Regions from separate parts of the Janthinobacterium lyxosi genome, predicted to be linked through region 2. Evidence: predicted binding sites of a transcription regulator. Region 2 holds the regulator's gene; the other holds the start of a gene.
The links. The regulator FNR, encoded in region 2, switches genes on or off when oxygen is low (the NO sensors DNR and NnrR bind a similar motif). The targets are predictions, from matches to a motif close to TTGATNNNNATCAA.
Positions count from the first base shown of each region.

Region 1 (7,698 bases), on a different contig from region 2:
CCCCGCTCCAGCCCGTCGATCGACAGGGGGAACATGCGGTTGTTCATCAATTGCCGCATCACGCCGATCGACTGGCGGTATTGCCACAATCCCTCCGACTCGGGATTGAGCCAGATGAATTTCGGGAACGCCTGGGTAAAGCGTGCCAGCCACGTCGATCCCGTTTCTTCGTTGTTGTATTCGACCGAACCGCCCGGCTGCAGGATTTCATAGGGGCTCATGGTGGCGTCGCCGACGAAAATCAGCTTGGTGTCGGGCGGGTATTTGCGCAGCACGTCCCAGGTGGGAAAACGCTCGGCGTTGCGGCGCCGGTTGTTCTTCCACAAGTAGTCGTAGACGCAGTTATGGAAGTAAAAGAACTCCATGTTCTTGAATTCCGTCTTCGCCGCCGAAAACAGTTCCTCGGTGCGCTCGATATGGTCGTCCATGCTGCCGCCCACATCAAACAGCATCAGTACCTTGATGCGGTTCTTGCGCTCGGGCCGCATCCGGATGTCGAGGTAGCCCGCGTTGTTGGCCGTGGCGGCGATGGTGGCGTCGAGCGCCAGTTCGTCTTCCGCGCCTTCGCGCGCGAATTTGCGCAGGCGGCGCAGTGCCACCTTGATATTGCGCGTGCCCAGTTCGCGCTCGCCGTCGTAATCCTTGTAGCTGCGCGCTTCCCATATTTTCACGGCCGTGCGGTTGCCGCCCTTGCCGCCGATACGGATGCCTTCCGGATTCGTGCCGCCGTTGCCGAACGATGACGTGCCGCCCGTGCCGATCCACTTGCTGCCGCCCTCGTGGCGTTCCTTCTGCTCCTTCAGCAGCTCGTTCAGGCGGTCCATCAGCTTGTCGTAGCCGAATTTTTCCAGCTGTGCCTTCTGTTCCTCGGACAATTCGCGCTGCATGCGCTTGAGCAGCCAGTCGAGGGGAATCGCCGCGTTCGTCTCGAAGGCCGCGTTGACACCCTTGAAGTACTGCGCAAACGCGCGGTCGAACTTGTCGAAATGGGCTTCATCCTTGACCAGGGTCAGGCGCGCCAGATAGTAGAAATCGTCCATCGAAGCGTCGATGACGTTCTTTTGCAGCGCCTCAAGAAGCGTCAAAAACTCCTTGATCGAGACGGGAATCTTCGCATCCTTGAGCGTGAAGAAGAAATCGATCAGCATGGCGCCGGCTCTCCCGCGCGGGGCAGTGCGGCGACAGGGCGCTGCGCCAGCTTGTAGCGCAGATGGGCGGCGATCTCGGGCCACTCGCCGCGCGTGATGCTGTACATGAGCGTGTCGCGCACGGTGCCGTCGCGGCGCAGCGCATGGTGGCGCAGCACGCCATCCTTCTTCGCGCCCAGGCGTTCGATGGCCGCCTGCGAGGCGTGGTTGAAGTTATCGGTGCGAAAACCCACCAGCGCGCAGCCGAGCGTGTCGAAGGCGTGCGCCAGCAGCAGCAATTTGCAGGTGGTGTTGACGTGGCTGCGCTGGCAGCGCTTTGCATACCAGGTGTAGCCGATTTCCAGGCGGCCAATACTTGGTATCACGTCGTGGTAGCTGGTGGTGCCGAGCACCTCGCCGCTGGTCGCGTCGACGACGGCAAAGGCGAAGCGCGCGGGGCGCATCTCGACGCCCTTGAAAATATACTGATCCACCTGGTCCGGCTCGGGCACGGAGGTGACGCGCAGATTCCACAGCTCGCCATCCGTGGCTGCCGCGCGCAGGCCGGGCGCGTGGTGCGGCGCCAGCGCTTCGAGGCGGATGCCGTGCAATTCCAGGGGCACGAAGACCTTGTCCGGGCTGATGTCGTTCACCGGCACTCCTTAGCGGTTGGTGCGCGACATGAACATCAGGCGCTCGAACAGGTGCACGTCCTGCTCGTTTTTCAGCAGCGCGCCATGCAGCGGCGGCACGACAGCCTTGTTGTCCTTGCTGCGCAGCGCTTCGGCGGGGATGTCTTCGGCCAGCAGGAGCTTGAGCCAGTCAAGGAATTCCGACGTCGACGGTTTTTTCTTCAGGCCCGGCACGTCGCGCACTTCATAGAAGGTTTGCAGCGCCTGGGCCAGCAATTCCTGTTTCAGGTGCGGGTAGTGGACGGCGACGATCTGCTCCATCGTGTCCTTGTCCGGGAATTTGATGTAATGGAAGAAGCAGCGGCGCAAGAAGGCGTCCGGCAATTCCTTTTCGTTGTTCGAGGTGATGATGACGAGCGGACGATGGCGCGCCGTGACCATTTCGCGCGTTTCGTAGACATAGAATTCCATGCGGTCCAGTTCGCGCAGCAAGTCGTTCGGGAATTCGATGTCGGCCTTGTCGATCTCGTCGATCAGCAGCACCACCGGTTCGGGCGCCGTGAACGCCTGCCACAGCACGCCCTTGACGATGTAGTTCTGGATGTCGCGCACGCGCTCGTCGCCCAGTTGCGAATCGCGCAGGCGCGAAACGGCGTCGTATTCGTACAGGCCCTGCTGCGCCTTGGTGGTCGATTTGATATGCCATTGCATCAGCGGCATGTTCAGCGCGGCCGCCACTTCCTCGGCCAGCATGGTCTTGCCCGTGCCCGGTTCACCCTTGATCAGCAGCGGGCGCTGCAGGGTCAGCGCCGCGTTCACGGCCAGTTTCAGGTCGGCGGTGGCGACATAGCTGTCGGAACCTTTGAAGCGTTGGCCTTGCTGGGTGTGCTGTGCTTGCATGAGCGGTCTGCCAAAGTGGGGAAAGGGTGAGTATAAACAGAACTGAGGCGCACCGCCACGCGGACGGCCTGTGCCCGCCTGCCTACAATGCGGGTTTTATAGGTGGACTTGCAAGAATATCTTGGCTAGAATCGGCAAGCAGCAGATTAATTGTCAACCTTAATTGTCTACACATAAAATCAATAAAAACCAGCTCTGGCGTTTCTCCGATTACCTCTGTTCACATTGCCACTATGAAAAAAATATTTGCACTTCTCGTGCTTGCCGGCATAGCAAATGCCGTCACAGCGGCTGACATTGTAGGAAACGCCAAGGCAGCGACTGCCAAGGTGGAAATGTGTATCGGCTGCCACGGCATTCCCGGTTACAAGGCAACCTTCCCCGAAGTGTTCCAGGTACCGATGATCGGTGGCCAGCCGGCAAAATATATCGAAAATGCGCTGCAAGCCTACAAGAAGGGCGATCGCAAGCACCCCAGCATGAAGGGTATTGCCAGCAGCCTGTCTGACCAGGATATCGCCGATGTCGCCGCGTATTATGCGCAACAAGCCAAGCCGAACTGAGGATCAGCCAGATGAAAACACTACTCGCCGCCCTCGTTTGTGCCACCGTCTCGTTCGGCGCCAGCGCCGCCGGCAATATCAACACGGGCAAGGCCCTGGCCGAAAAATACAGCTGCGCCACCTGCCACGGCAAGGATTACGGCTCGCCCATCGACCCTTCGTACCCGAAACTGGCGGGCCAGCACAAGGATTACCTGGAACACGCCTTGACGGCGTATAAACGCGGTGACAAGGCCAATGGCCGCAATAACGCCATCATGACGGGCCAGGTGAAACCACTGAGCAACCAGGACATCAAGGACCTGGCCGCCTACTTCCACAGCCTGCCGACTACCCTGGTCATTCACCGCTGAGTTTTAGCCCGGGTCAGGCTTTCAGTCCCACCCGGCGCGCCAGCTTGTGCAAGTTGCTGGCGTCCAGCCCCAGATGGCGCGCGGCGGCAGCCCAGTTATCCTGATGCAGGACCAGCGCTTGCCGGATGGCCTGGCGCTGGCTCGCCTCGACGATCTGATGCATGGACAGCGGCGCCGCCAGCGTGCCGCATGCGGCCGGTGCTGGCAGCAGCGCGTCTGTGCCCGCCGGCGCTTCCAGCGCATCGAGATCGAGCATATCCGTTTCCAGGGTCACGATGTCCTTGCGGTTCGCGCCGCGGATGACGGCTTTCAGCGCGGCCCGGCTGATCACGTGTTCCAGTTCGCGCACATTGCCCGGCCAGCGGTAATGGCACAGCGCGTTTTCGGCGGCGGCGGACAGGCGCAGGCTGCGCAGCCCCAGGCGCGCACGGTTCAGTTCCAGGAAACCACCGGCCAGCAGCAGCACGTCATTGCCCCGCTCGCGCAGCGGCGGAATCGGCACGGGATAGACCGACAAACGGTGGTACAGGTCGGCGCGGAACGTGCCGTCGCGCACATGCTCGCGCAAGCTGCGGTTGGTGGCGGCGATCACGCGCACGTTGACCCGGCGCGGCCGGTCCGCGCCCAGGCGCTGGATTTCGCCATTTTGCAGGGTGCGCAGCAGCTTGGCCTGTATCGACAGCGGCAACTCTCCCACTTCATCGAGAAACAGCGTGCCCCCTTCGGCCGCTTCGAAGCGGCCTGGCCGGTCGCTGACGGCGCCGGAAAACGCGCCCCGTACATGGCCGAACAATTCGCTCTCGGCCAGGGATTCCGGCAAGGCTGCGCAATTGACGTGGATCAGCGGCTTGCCGGCGCGGCGCGACAGGCGGTGCAGGCGGTGTGCGCACAATTCCTTGCCGACGCCCGTTTCTCCCAGCAGCAGCACGGGCAAGTCCGATTCTGCCACTACCTGCAATTCATGCAGCAGCTGCATGATGGCGCTGCTCTGGCCGACGAAATCGTGTTCCTCGCGCGGCGCTTGCGCATCGGCCAGCATGGCGCCGCCCGACAGGCGCAAGGCGCGGATTTCCGTTTCCAGGCGGGTCACGCGCACGGCCGCCTCGATGGCACAGGCCAGTTCTCCCAGGTCGCGCTGCGCGCGCGCGTCGAAGGTGCCCACCTGCAGAGCGTCGAGCGTGATCACGCCCCAGCGTTCGCCTTCCAGGTCGAGCGCCATGCCCATGCAGTCGTGCACGGGCAAGGGCTCGCCGGCCCGTTCGGCGATCAGACCATCGTAGGGATCGGGCAGGGAACTGTCGTGATGGAAGCACAGCACGCCGCGTCGCTGCAGGATGGCGGCCAGGCGCGGATGGTCGGCGATGGCGAAGCGGCGTCCCAGCGCGTCGCTGGCCAGGCCGGCCATCGCCACGGGACGCAGGTGCTCGCCATCGAGCTTGAGCAAGGCCACGGCCTCGCAGCCGAAGTGCGCGCGCAGGCTGCCCACCAGGCGTTGCAGGCGCACGGCCACGGGAAGGTTGGCGACCAGGTCGGTGAGTAAAAGCAGGTGGATGGCAGTGGTGGTCATAAGTACCAAGCAGGGTACAACGAACCACGGTAAACAAGGGTCATAAGGACCCTGCATTTTTCAAATCGTTGATTTAAAACAAGTTTTCCCTGGCACGTCGTTTGCGTAGGTAAGAGTGCCGAACCGGCATACAAGACCAAGGAAAGCTTGATGAAAACGACTCCCTCCCTCCGCGCCATTGCCGCCGCCGTCTGCGTCCTGGCCATGCCCCTTTCCGTGCAAGCCCAGGCGAGCCTGCCGGCCAGCGCTGCCGCCGCTGCGGCCGCTGCCAACCAACCCACTGCCGCTGCGACGCTCAAGCGCTATGAGCTGCAAACCAATATCGTCGACGGCAAGATGGTATTCATCGACGCCAAGGGCCAGGTCAATCCCGTGCTGGCGGCCAAGGTAGGTGACACGGTCGAACTCGTGCTGAAAAGCGGCGAAGGCGCCGAGCACGACCTGCTGATCCCGGAACTCAACGTGGCATCCGCCAAATTCAGCGCCAATAGCGGCAGCACCACCGTGCGCTTCAAGGTCACGCGCGCCGGCACGTTCACCTATTACTGCTCGATTCCCGGCCACCGCCAGATCGGCATGGAAGGCAAGCTGGAAGTGAGCGGCATCTCGCTGGCCGAAGCCGGAGCTCCGAAGGCTGCTGGCGCCGGCAACGCTGCCAGCGAGTCCAGCCAGGCTGCCGCGCTGGCCCTGTACACGCCCGCGCCGTCGCCGATGCGCGGCCCCGATCCCTCGGCCGTCAGCGTCGCGGCCAATCCGGCCTCCGTGCCGGCCGCCATCGGCGCGCGCGCGCCGCAGTTGCTTAAATACCGCATGGAGACGGTGGAATTGCCGGGCAAGCTCGATGACGGCACCAGTTTTACGTATTGGACTTTCAATCGCCAGGTGCCCGGCCCGATGCTGCGCGCCAAGGTGGGCGACACGGTCGAGCTGACCCTGTTCAATGCGAAGGATAGCAAGATGATCCACTCGATCGATCTGCACGCGGTGACGGGCGGCCATGGCGGCGGACAGCACACGCAGGTGGCGCCGGGACAGGAAAAGACCGTCACCTTCAAGGCGCTAAATCCCGGCCTGTACGTGTATCACTGCGCCACGCCCCTGGTGCCGCAGCATATCGCGGCCGGCATGTACGGCATGATCCTGGTCGAACCGGAAGGCGGCCTGTCAAAAGTGGACCGCGAGTATTACGTGATGCAGGGCGAGATGTACACGGGCCGTCCGCACGGTGCGCCCGTGCACCAGGAGCCGAACCTGGAAAAAATGGCCAATGAACTGCCCGACTACTACGTCTTCAACGGCGAAGTGGGCGCCCTGAGCAAGACGCACAAATTGCAGGCGAAAGTCGGCGAGACGGTGCGCATCTATTTCGGCGTCGGCGGCCCGAACAAGATTTCGTCCTTCCACATCATCGGCGAGATCTTCGACAAGGTGTATAGCGAAGGCTCCATCAGCAGCCCGAAACACGATGTGCAAACCACGCTCGTGGCACCGGGCGGCGCGACCATCGTCGAACTCAAGGTGCAGCACCCGGGCAGCTATCTGCTGGTCGACCATGCGCTGTCGCGCGCTGGCAAGGGCGCCGTCGGCGTGCTGGAAGTGACGGGCGAACCCGTGCCGGGCGTCTACCACGCCGGTGCCCGTCAATAAACCCTATTCATCCTCAAGGAACTGTTATGGAAATGATCGAGTTATCCCTGGGCCAGCTGGCCCGCCGCATCCCTGGCGCCACGCGCCTGTTCGATGCGCACCGCCTGGATTTCTGCTGCGGCGGCAACAAGACCCTGCGCGCGGCGGCCGAAGCGGCTGGCGTGGATACGGCGCCCATCGTCGAGGAACTGCGGCTGCTGGCAGGGCGCGCAGATACCAGCGGCGAGCGTGACTGGCAGGAAGCCTCGGCCACCGAGCTGGTGGAACACCTCCTGGCGCGCTACCACGCCGTACACCGCGAGCAGCTGCCCGAGCTGATACGCCTGGCGCGCAAGGTCGAGCAGGTGCATGGCGGCCGCGCCGACTGTCCGCACGGGCTGGCGGAACACCTGTCGGCCATGGCGCAGGAGCTGGAAAGCCATATGCGCAAGGAAGAAGACGTGCTGTTCCCCATGATCGTGCGCGGCCAGGGCCCCCGCGCCGGCGCGCCCATCAACGTGATGCGCATGGAGCATGACGACCATGGCGTGGCCTTGCGCGCCATGGAGGCAATGACGAACGATATCACTGCGCCGGCTGGCGCCTGCACCACCTGGCGCGCGCTCTACACGGGCTTGCGCACCTTCCGTGTAGACCTGATGGCGCACATCCATACTGAAAACAATATCCTGTTCGAGCGCTTTGCGCCGGCCGTGGTGCACTGACAAAGGAAAGACCCATGGGTCCCTATAAGAAACTCTGGTTCACCCTGATCGGTGTGCTGATTGTGACGTTTTCGCTGCTCGGCTACTACGGCGTCGAAGTCTACCGGCAGGCGCCGCCTATCCCCGCGCAAGTGCTGGCGCAGGATGGCCGGCAGCTGTTCGACCGCGAGGGCATCCTCGACGGCCAGACGGCCTGGCAATCCGT
Region 1 is NZ_JBNYXM010000010.1:23,710-31,407, reverse strand. Features, by position in the region: gene ACQ4WP_RS12490 (vWA domain-containing protein) at 1-1,148, opposite strand, end outside; gene ACQ4WP_RS12485 (GNAT family N-acetyltransferase) at 1,142-1,780, opposite strand; gene ACQ4WP_RS12480 (AAA family ATPase) at 1,790-2,659, opposite strand; gene ACQ4WP_RS12475 (c-type cytochrome) at 2,893-3,222, shown strand; gene ACQ4WP_RS12470 (c-type cytochrome) at 3,234-3,575, shown strand; gene norR (nitric oxide reductase transcriptional regulator NorR) at 3,589-5,142, opposite strand; gene nirK (copper-containing nitrite reductase) at 5,293-6,789, shown strand; gene ytfE (iron-sulfur cluster repair protein YtfE) at 6,816-7,493, shown strand; gene ACQ4WP_RS12450 (nitric-oxide reductase large subunit) at 7,508-7,698, shown strand, end outside.
Region 1: a site for FNR is predicted at 5,211-5,224, ahead of nirK (copper-containing nitrite reductase). Genes of this name have one in related genera too.

Region 2 (7,698 bases):
TTCATGGTCATCGTCGTGGCCAGGGTATTCATCACTTCATCGAGGTCGAATTCGACGGGCGACAATTCCATGCGGCGCGCCTCGATCTTCGAATAATCGAGCACGTCGTTGAGGATGCCCAGCAGCGACTGGCCCGCCACGCGCACCATGGTCAGATACTTGCGCTGTTCCGTGTCGAGCCTGGTATTGCCCAGCAGATACACCATGCCCAGCACGGCATTCAGGGGGGTGCGGATTTCATGGCTCATGTTGGCCACGAAGTCGCTCTTCGCCCGGTTGGCCGCCTCGGCCCGGTCGCGCTCCTGCTCCAGCTCTGCCGCGCGCGATTCGAGCTCCTGCTGCAGGCGGTCGCGTTCGCTCATCAGGCCGTTGAACGCTTCCGTCAGTTCGCCGATTTCGTCGCGCTGCTGCACCGGCACGGGGGTGAAGCGGTTGCCGCTGGTGTGCAGGGCCAGCAGGGTGTCGCGCAGGCGCACCAGCGGCGACAGCAGGCGCACGGTGACCCAGCCCAGCACGGCTGCAGCCAGCAGCGAAGCGAGGATGCTCCACAGTACCAGCCGGTAGAGTACGCCATCGAACGGTTCGAAGGCATCTTCGACGGGCAGCGAGGCGGCCAGCAGCCAGTTCACGGACTTCAGACGCTTGAAGCTGTTGACGGCCGTGATGCCGCGGCTGTTGGTGCTGACCATGCTGCCTTCGCCATCTTCCTTCAGCAACTGGGTGGTCGTCAGGTTGGCGTTCGGCTTGCGCGGCTGCAGCAAACGGCTGGTATCGGGGTGCAGCACGTAGCGCGGCACGGCGCCGCGCGTGAGGATGAAGTAATAGCCGCTCTTGCCGATCTTTTCCGAGCGCAGGCGGCCCAGCAGGTTATCCTTGTACAGGCGCAGCACGCCGATCACCACGCCCACCACCTGGCCATTGGCGGCCAGCACGGGCGCCACCATCTGCACGATGGGCATGCCGCTCGATTTGCCCAGCATCGGCTCGGTGATCATGGGCTGGCGCGTGCGCAAGACGGTCTGGAAATATTCGCGTTCGGCAACGTTGATGCCAGCGCGTCCCGTGACGAGGGGCATGTCGGCCACGACGGCGCCTTGCGCGTCGAGCACCAGCACATCGTCGAACAGCACCAGCATCGAGCGGCGCGCATAGTATTCGCGCAATTGGGCGGGCTGGGTGATCAATTCCGGCGGCTGCTGCCTGGCCGTCAGCGTGACGATCTGCAGCAGCATGCCCAGTTTGTCGTCGAGCTCGGCAGCGGTGCGGGTGATCAGGGACGATTGCTGGCTCAGCAGTACTCGGGTGAAGTCGGCGCGCATGTGCTGCACCTGGATCATGGTGACCAGCGCGATCATGGCGATCGAGGTCAGGCTGGTGGCCAGCGCGACTTTTGCTTTAATGCCGAGAGGCTTCATGATTTCCTTTTCAGTACCGGGCGGCACAGGCGGCAGATAATGCTGTCAGGAATTTTCCTATCAATACATCAACTTGGCAAGCGGCGCCGCGCAAATTGCCTTCCCCGCATGGGCTTTTGACGATGTTGCCATATAATTAAAGTCAGAACGTCGTTTATTCAGCGCAATTGCGGTGAAATTGGCACACGGCAACCGTGTATGCAGTAAACTCGTTATTGCATTTTCTTAAAGGTACCGACATGACTGAAGCGCTACTCACTCCCACCTTGCCCACAGTGAACGTGGAAGCGTTGCGTGCGCGATGCTCGACCTGCAGCATGCATCAATTGTGCCTGCCGATGGGCCTCGATGTGGGCGACATGGACAGGCTGGACCAGATCATCGGCCGCCGCCGCAAGATCGTGCGCGGCGCCTCGCTGTTCCGCATCGGCGACTCGTTCCAGAACCTGTACGCGATCCGCCTGGGGCACTTCAAGACGTACCAGATCAATCCGGGCGGCGAAGAGCAGGTGACGGGTTTCCAGATGGCCGGCGAACTGCTGGGCATGGACGCCATCAGCGCCGACCGTCACCACTGTAATGCGGTGGCGCTGGAAGACAGCGAAGTCTGTGAAATTCCGTTTTCCAGCCTGGAACAATTGCTCGGCAACATGCCGACCCTGTTGCGCCATTTCCACCGCATGATGAGCCAGGAAATCACGCGCGAGCAAAGCGTGATGCTGTTGCTGGGCAATATGCAGGCGACCCAGCGTTTTGCCGCCTTTATCGTCAACCTGGCCTCGCGCTATGAAGCGCGCGGCTATTCGGCCAGCAAATTTCAGCTGCGCATGTCGCGCGAGGAAATCGGCAACTACCTGGGGCTGACCATCGAGAGCGTCAGCCGTTTATTGTCGAAATTCAAGAAGGAAGGCTGGCTGCGCGTCTCCAACCGCGAGATCGAGATCTTGCAGCCGGCCAAGTTGAAAGCCATTACGGCCGGTACCGACGTCTGTAAATAAGCTTTACAGTTCTGCGTCCGCATGCAGCGCGATGCTGCGTTGCAGCGGCCAGGTCCAGATGCCGGACAGGCGCCACTCGCGTTTGTCGTTTTCCACCAGCACTTGCCAGCGGCTGCGCTCGAGCATCGGCAGCGCTACCGAGAAGTTGCCGGCCGCATCGGGCTGCACCAGCAGCTTGATATCCTTTTCCGGCAAGGTCGCATGCGCCAGATGCAGCTGCAGCGGACCCTGGTAAGCCTTGCCGAAGCTATGCACGGAACCACTGAGGCGCGCTTGCGCCACGTCATACGACAAGCTGGTATCCATCGCCAGGTTGCTGGCGATCGTGTCGCGCTTCAAATCCTGGTTGATCGCCTTGCCCTGCTTGTAATAGTCGCCCACCACCAGCGCATCGGGCTGCGTAAACGCGATATAGCCCATGAAGCTGCCGACGACGACGGACAGGCCGGGGCCGATCATCAGCAGCCATGGCCAGCGATGCTTGTACCACGGTGCAACGGGTGCTTGCAGCTTGAGACTGTCGGACATGATATTTCTCCTGTTTAATCGGCCACTCCCCATCCGGGGACTGGCCTTCCTGCATTAGCGCGGCACGATGAATACCGCGCTTTCACGCACATGCAGCGATGGGTCGTCCAGCGATTGCAATTCGATCGCAATCTTGTTCGAGCCCTTCTCTCCCACGCCGTGCGGCACGCGCAGGCGGATCGGCCAGCCCAGCGTTTCCGTCGGCTGCAACATCACTTCTTCGCGCGTCAGCAAGGTCAGGCCCGGCAAGCCGGAGACGCTGATTTTAAAATGCTGGCTTTGCTCCGAGGTGTTCATGATCTGCAGGCGGTAGACGTTTTCGATCATGCCGTCTTCCACTTCGCGTCCCATCGAACCGCGGTCGCGGATGACGTCCATTTTCAGGGGCGTGCGCAGGGCCAGCGAGGTACACACGGCGATGATGATCAGGCCCAGGATGGAAGTGTAGATCAGCACGCGCGGGCGCATGGCGCGCTGGCGGATCTGCTTCGAATTGAAGTTGTTTTCCATCGCATGGTCGGTACTGTAGCGTATCAGGCCGCGCGGCCGCTCGACCTTGTCCATCACGCTGTTGCAGGCATCGACGCAGGCGGCGCAGCCGATGCATTCATACTGCAGGCCGTTGCGGATATCGATACCGGTCGGACATACCTGCACGCACAAGGTACAGTCGATGCAATCGCCGAGCTTGTCGTTGTTGCCGGCCTTCTTGCTCATGGCGCCACGCGGTTCGCCGCGCTTGGCATCGTAAGTGATGATCAGGGTGTCCTGGTCAAACATGGCGCTCTGGAAGCGCGCGTAGGGGCACATGTATTTGCACACCTGCTCGCGCAGCCAGCCCGCGTTGCCGTAGGTTGCCAGGCTGTAGAACAAGACCCAGAACCATTCCCAGGGACCGAAATTCAAGGTGGTCACCGCCTGCGCCAGTTCCTTGATCGGCGTGAAATAGCCGACAAAGGTAAAGCCCGTCCACAGGGCGATGGCGCCCCATACCAGGTGCTTGGCCGTTTTCTTGAAGGCCTTGCGCACGGAGGGGCCCTGCTTGTCGAGGGCCATGCGCGCGCTGCGCGTGCCTTCGATGCGGCGTTCGACCCACAGGAAGATTTCCGTGTATACCGTTTGCGGGCAAGAGAACCCGCACCACACCCGTCCGGCAATGGCCGTGACGAGGAACAACAAATACGCACAGATGATCAGCAGGGCCGCCAGATAGATGAAATCCTGGGGCCACAGCACGACGCCGAAAATGTAGAACTTGCGCGTGGTCAAATCGAACAGCAGGGCTTGCCTGCCATTCCAGGTCAACCACGGCAAGCCGTAGAACGCCAGCTGGGTAAGCCATACGCATACCCATCGCCAGGTAGCGTAGCGTCCTTTGGCCTCGCGAGGGTAGATTTGCTCGCGGGCCGCATACATCTTGATGACTTGAGGTTCCATTACGTCATTTCACGGGCGTCTGGGGATTCGACAGGCTCCAGACATAGGCCGACAGCACGTGCACCTTGGACTCGCCGAGGAAATCGCTGAAGGCCGGCATGGTGTTGCTGCGTCCCTTGCGTACGGTTTCCATGATGGTATCGGCACTGCCACCATACAGCCAGATCTTGTCCGTCAGGTTCGGCGAACCCAGCATCGGGTTGCCCTTCGCATCGGCACCGTGACAGGCCATGCAGGCGCCGAACTTGGCCTTGCCCAGCACCGACTTGACAGGGTCCGAGGTGGAACCGGACAGGCTCAGCACATAATGGGCCACGTTCTCGACATCCTTTTCGGAGCCCAGGGCGGCGCCCATCGGTGGCATCTGCCCATTGCGGCCGTGCAGGATGGTGGTCTTGATGACGTCAGGTTCGCCGCCATACAGCCAGTCCTTGTCGGTCAGGTTGGGGAAGCCCTTGTTGCCGCGCGCATCCGAACCGTGGCATTGCGCGCAGTAGGTCAGGAACAAACGCTGGCCGATGGCCAGTGCCTGCGGATCGGCTGCCACCGTCTTCAAGTCCTGGCTCAGGTACTTGTTGAACAGGGGACCGTAGTCGGCTTCCGCCTTCTTCAGCTCTTCCTCGTACTGGCCCGTCGATTTCCAGCCCAGGCTGCCGGCATAGTTGCCCAGGCCCGGGTACAGGAACAGATACGCCAGCGAGAAGACGATAGTGATGTAGAACAACCACATCCACCAGCGCGGCATCGGCGTATTGAGTTCCTTCAAGTCCTCGTCCCAGACGTGGCCCGTGGTGCCGTCGGCAGGCGCGCCGTCGACCACTTTGATTTTCGACTGCGAGTACAGCAGCACGCCGCAGCCGATGATGCCCAGCAGGGACAGCACGATGATGTAGATATTCCAGAAGCCACTCGTAAAATCAGCCATGGTTGCGCTCCCCTTGTGCCGGCGCAGGCATGGATACCGGCGCCGCCGGATAGTCGAGCGCCTCGTCGTCGAACGGCAGGTGCGCCGCCGCGTCGAAGTCGCTATTGCTGCGGCTGAAAGTCCACCACAGGATGCCTACGAACGTCGTAAAGGAAACCACCGTCATGACGCTGCTGGCGCTGTCAAACAGGTTTTCGATTGCCATGCTAATTCCTTGTTTTGATTAATGTACCGAGGCCTTGCAGATAGGCGACCAGGGCGTCTTCTTCCGTCTTGTCCTGCAGCTGCGCCGGGCCGGCGGCGATTTCCGCATCGCTGTACGGCTGTCCCAGGCGTTTCAGGGCGCGCATCTTCGGCATGATGTCGTCAGGCACCAGCTTGGTCGTCGCCAGCCATGGGTAGCCCGGCATATTCGACTCGGGCACCACGTCGCGCGGGTTGTTCAAGTGCGTGCGGTGCCATTCATCGCTGTAGCGGGCGCCCACGCGGGCCAGGTCCGGCCCCGTGCGCTTGGAACCCCACTGGAACGGACGGTCGTAGACGAACTCACCAGCGACCGAATAGTGGCCATAGCGTTCCGTTTCCGCGCGCAGCGGACGTACCATCTGCGAGTGGCAGTTGTAGCAGCCTTCGCGCACGTAAATGTCGCGGCCCGCCAGGCGCAGCGGCGAATACGGCTTCAGGCCGGCGACCGGTTCCGTCGTGCTCTTCTGGAAGAACAGGGGGATGATCTCGACGGCGCCGCCGATGCTGATCACTACCGTGACCAGGGCGATCAGCAGCCAGGGGTTTCTCTCAATCCATGCATGTGAAAATTTCATTTGCTTTTGCTCCTATCAGGCGTGCGCCGCGTTCAGTTCCGGAATGCGGGCGACGGGGAGTTTGCTGCCGCGCAAGGTCATCCAGGTGTTGTAGCCCATGATGCACATACCCGACAGGTACAGCAGGCCACCGGCCACGCGCACCACGTAGTACGGATACGTTGCTTTCACGCTTTCGACAAAGGTGTAGGTCAGGGTGCCGTCCGGATTGACCGCGCGCCACATCAAGCCCTGCATCACGCCGGCGATCCACATTGCCGCGATGTACAGCACGATGCCGATGGTGGCCACCCAGAAGTGCACGTCGACCAGGCGCGTGCTGTGCATCTGCGTGCGGCCCGCCAGGCGTGGCAGCAGATAGTAGATCGAACCCATGGTGATGAAGCCCACCCAGCCCAGGGCGCCCGCATGCACGTGGGCAACGGTCCAGTCGGTGTAGTGCGACAGCGAGTTGATGGTCTTGATCGACATCATCGGACCTTCGAAGGTGGCGATGCCGTAGAACGACAGCGAGACGATCATGAATTTCAGGATCGGATCGGTGCGCAGCTTGTGCCAGGCGCCCGACAGGGTCATGATGCCGTTGATCATGCCGCCCCAGCTTGGTGCCAGCAGGACCAGCGAGAAGACCATGCCGATCGATTGCGTCCAGTCAGGCAATGCCGTGTAGTGCAGGTGATGCGGGCCGGCCCACATGTAGGTGAAGATCAGCGCCCAGAAGTGGACGATGGACAGGCGGTACGAGTACACGGGGCGCTCGGCCTGTTTCGGGATGAAGTAGTAGACCATGCCCAGGTAGCCGGCGGTCAGGATGAAACCCACCGCGTTATGGCCGTACCACCACTGGATCATGGCGTCCTGCACGCCCGCATAGGCGGAATACGATTTGGTGAACGAGGCTGGCATGACGGCGCCATTGACCACGTGCAAAATCGTCACGGCCAGGATGTAGGCGCCGAAGAACCAGTTGGCCACGTAGATGTGCTTGACCTTGCGCTTGATCAAGGTGCCGAAGAACACGATGGCGTAAGCGATCCAGACGACGGCGATGAGAATGGCGATAGGCCATTCCAGTTCGGCGTATTCCTTGCCGCGCGTCATGCCCATGGGCAGGGTGACGACGGCGCACAGGATCACCGCTTGCCAGCCCCAGAACGTGAAGGCGGCCAGTTTGTCGGAAAACAGGCGCACCTGGCAGGTGCGTTGTACAACGTAGTACGAGGTAGCGAACAGGCCGCAGATGCCGAAGGCGAAAATCACCGCATTCGTGTGCAGCGGACGCAAACGTCCGTATGTCAGCCATGGTATGTCGAGGTTCAGGGCAGGCCAGGCCAACTGAGCGGCGATGATAACGCCAACCAGCATGCCGATGATGCCCCATACCACAGTAGCGACCGCGAATTGCTTCACGATCTTGTAGTTATAGTTCAGCGATTGATCCACAAAGACTCTCCCTGGAATTACTATTTATGATGGTGGCCAGAGAGTAAGTGTTTGACCGCTAAAAAACTTTGATGTGGATCAAAATTCCCCGGATGAAATAAGAGTAGCTAACTGACATCGAAATAAATGGT
Region 2 is NZ_JBNYXM010000001.1:362,016-369,713, forward strand. Features, by position in the region: gene ACQ4WP_RS01720 (response regulator) at 1-1,415, opposite strand, end outside; gene fnr (fumarate/nitrate reduction transcriptional regulator Fnr) at 1,655-2,413, shown strand; gene ACQ4WP_RS01730 (FixH family protein) at 2,417-2,941, opposite strand; gene ccoG (cytochrome c oxidase accessory protein CcoG) at 2,996-4,378, opposite strand; gene ccoP (cytochrome-c oxidase, cbb3-type subunit III) at 4,383-5,303, opposite strand; gene ACQ4WP_RS01745 (cbb3-type cytochrome oxidase subunit 3) at 5,296-5,508, opposite strand; gene ccoO (cytochrome-c oxidase, cbb3-type subunit II) at 5,510-6,124, opposite strand; gene ccoN (cytochrome-c oxidase, cbb3-type subunit I) at 6,140-7,567, opposite strand.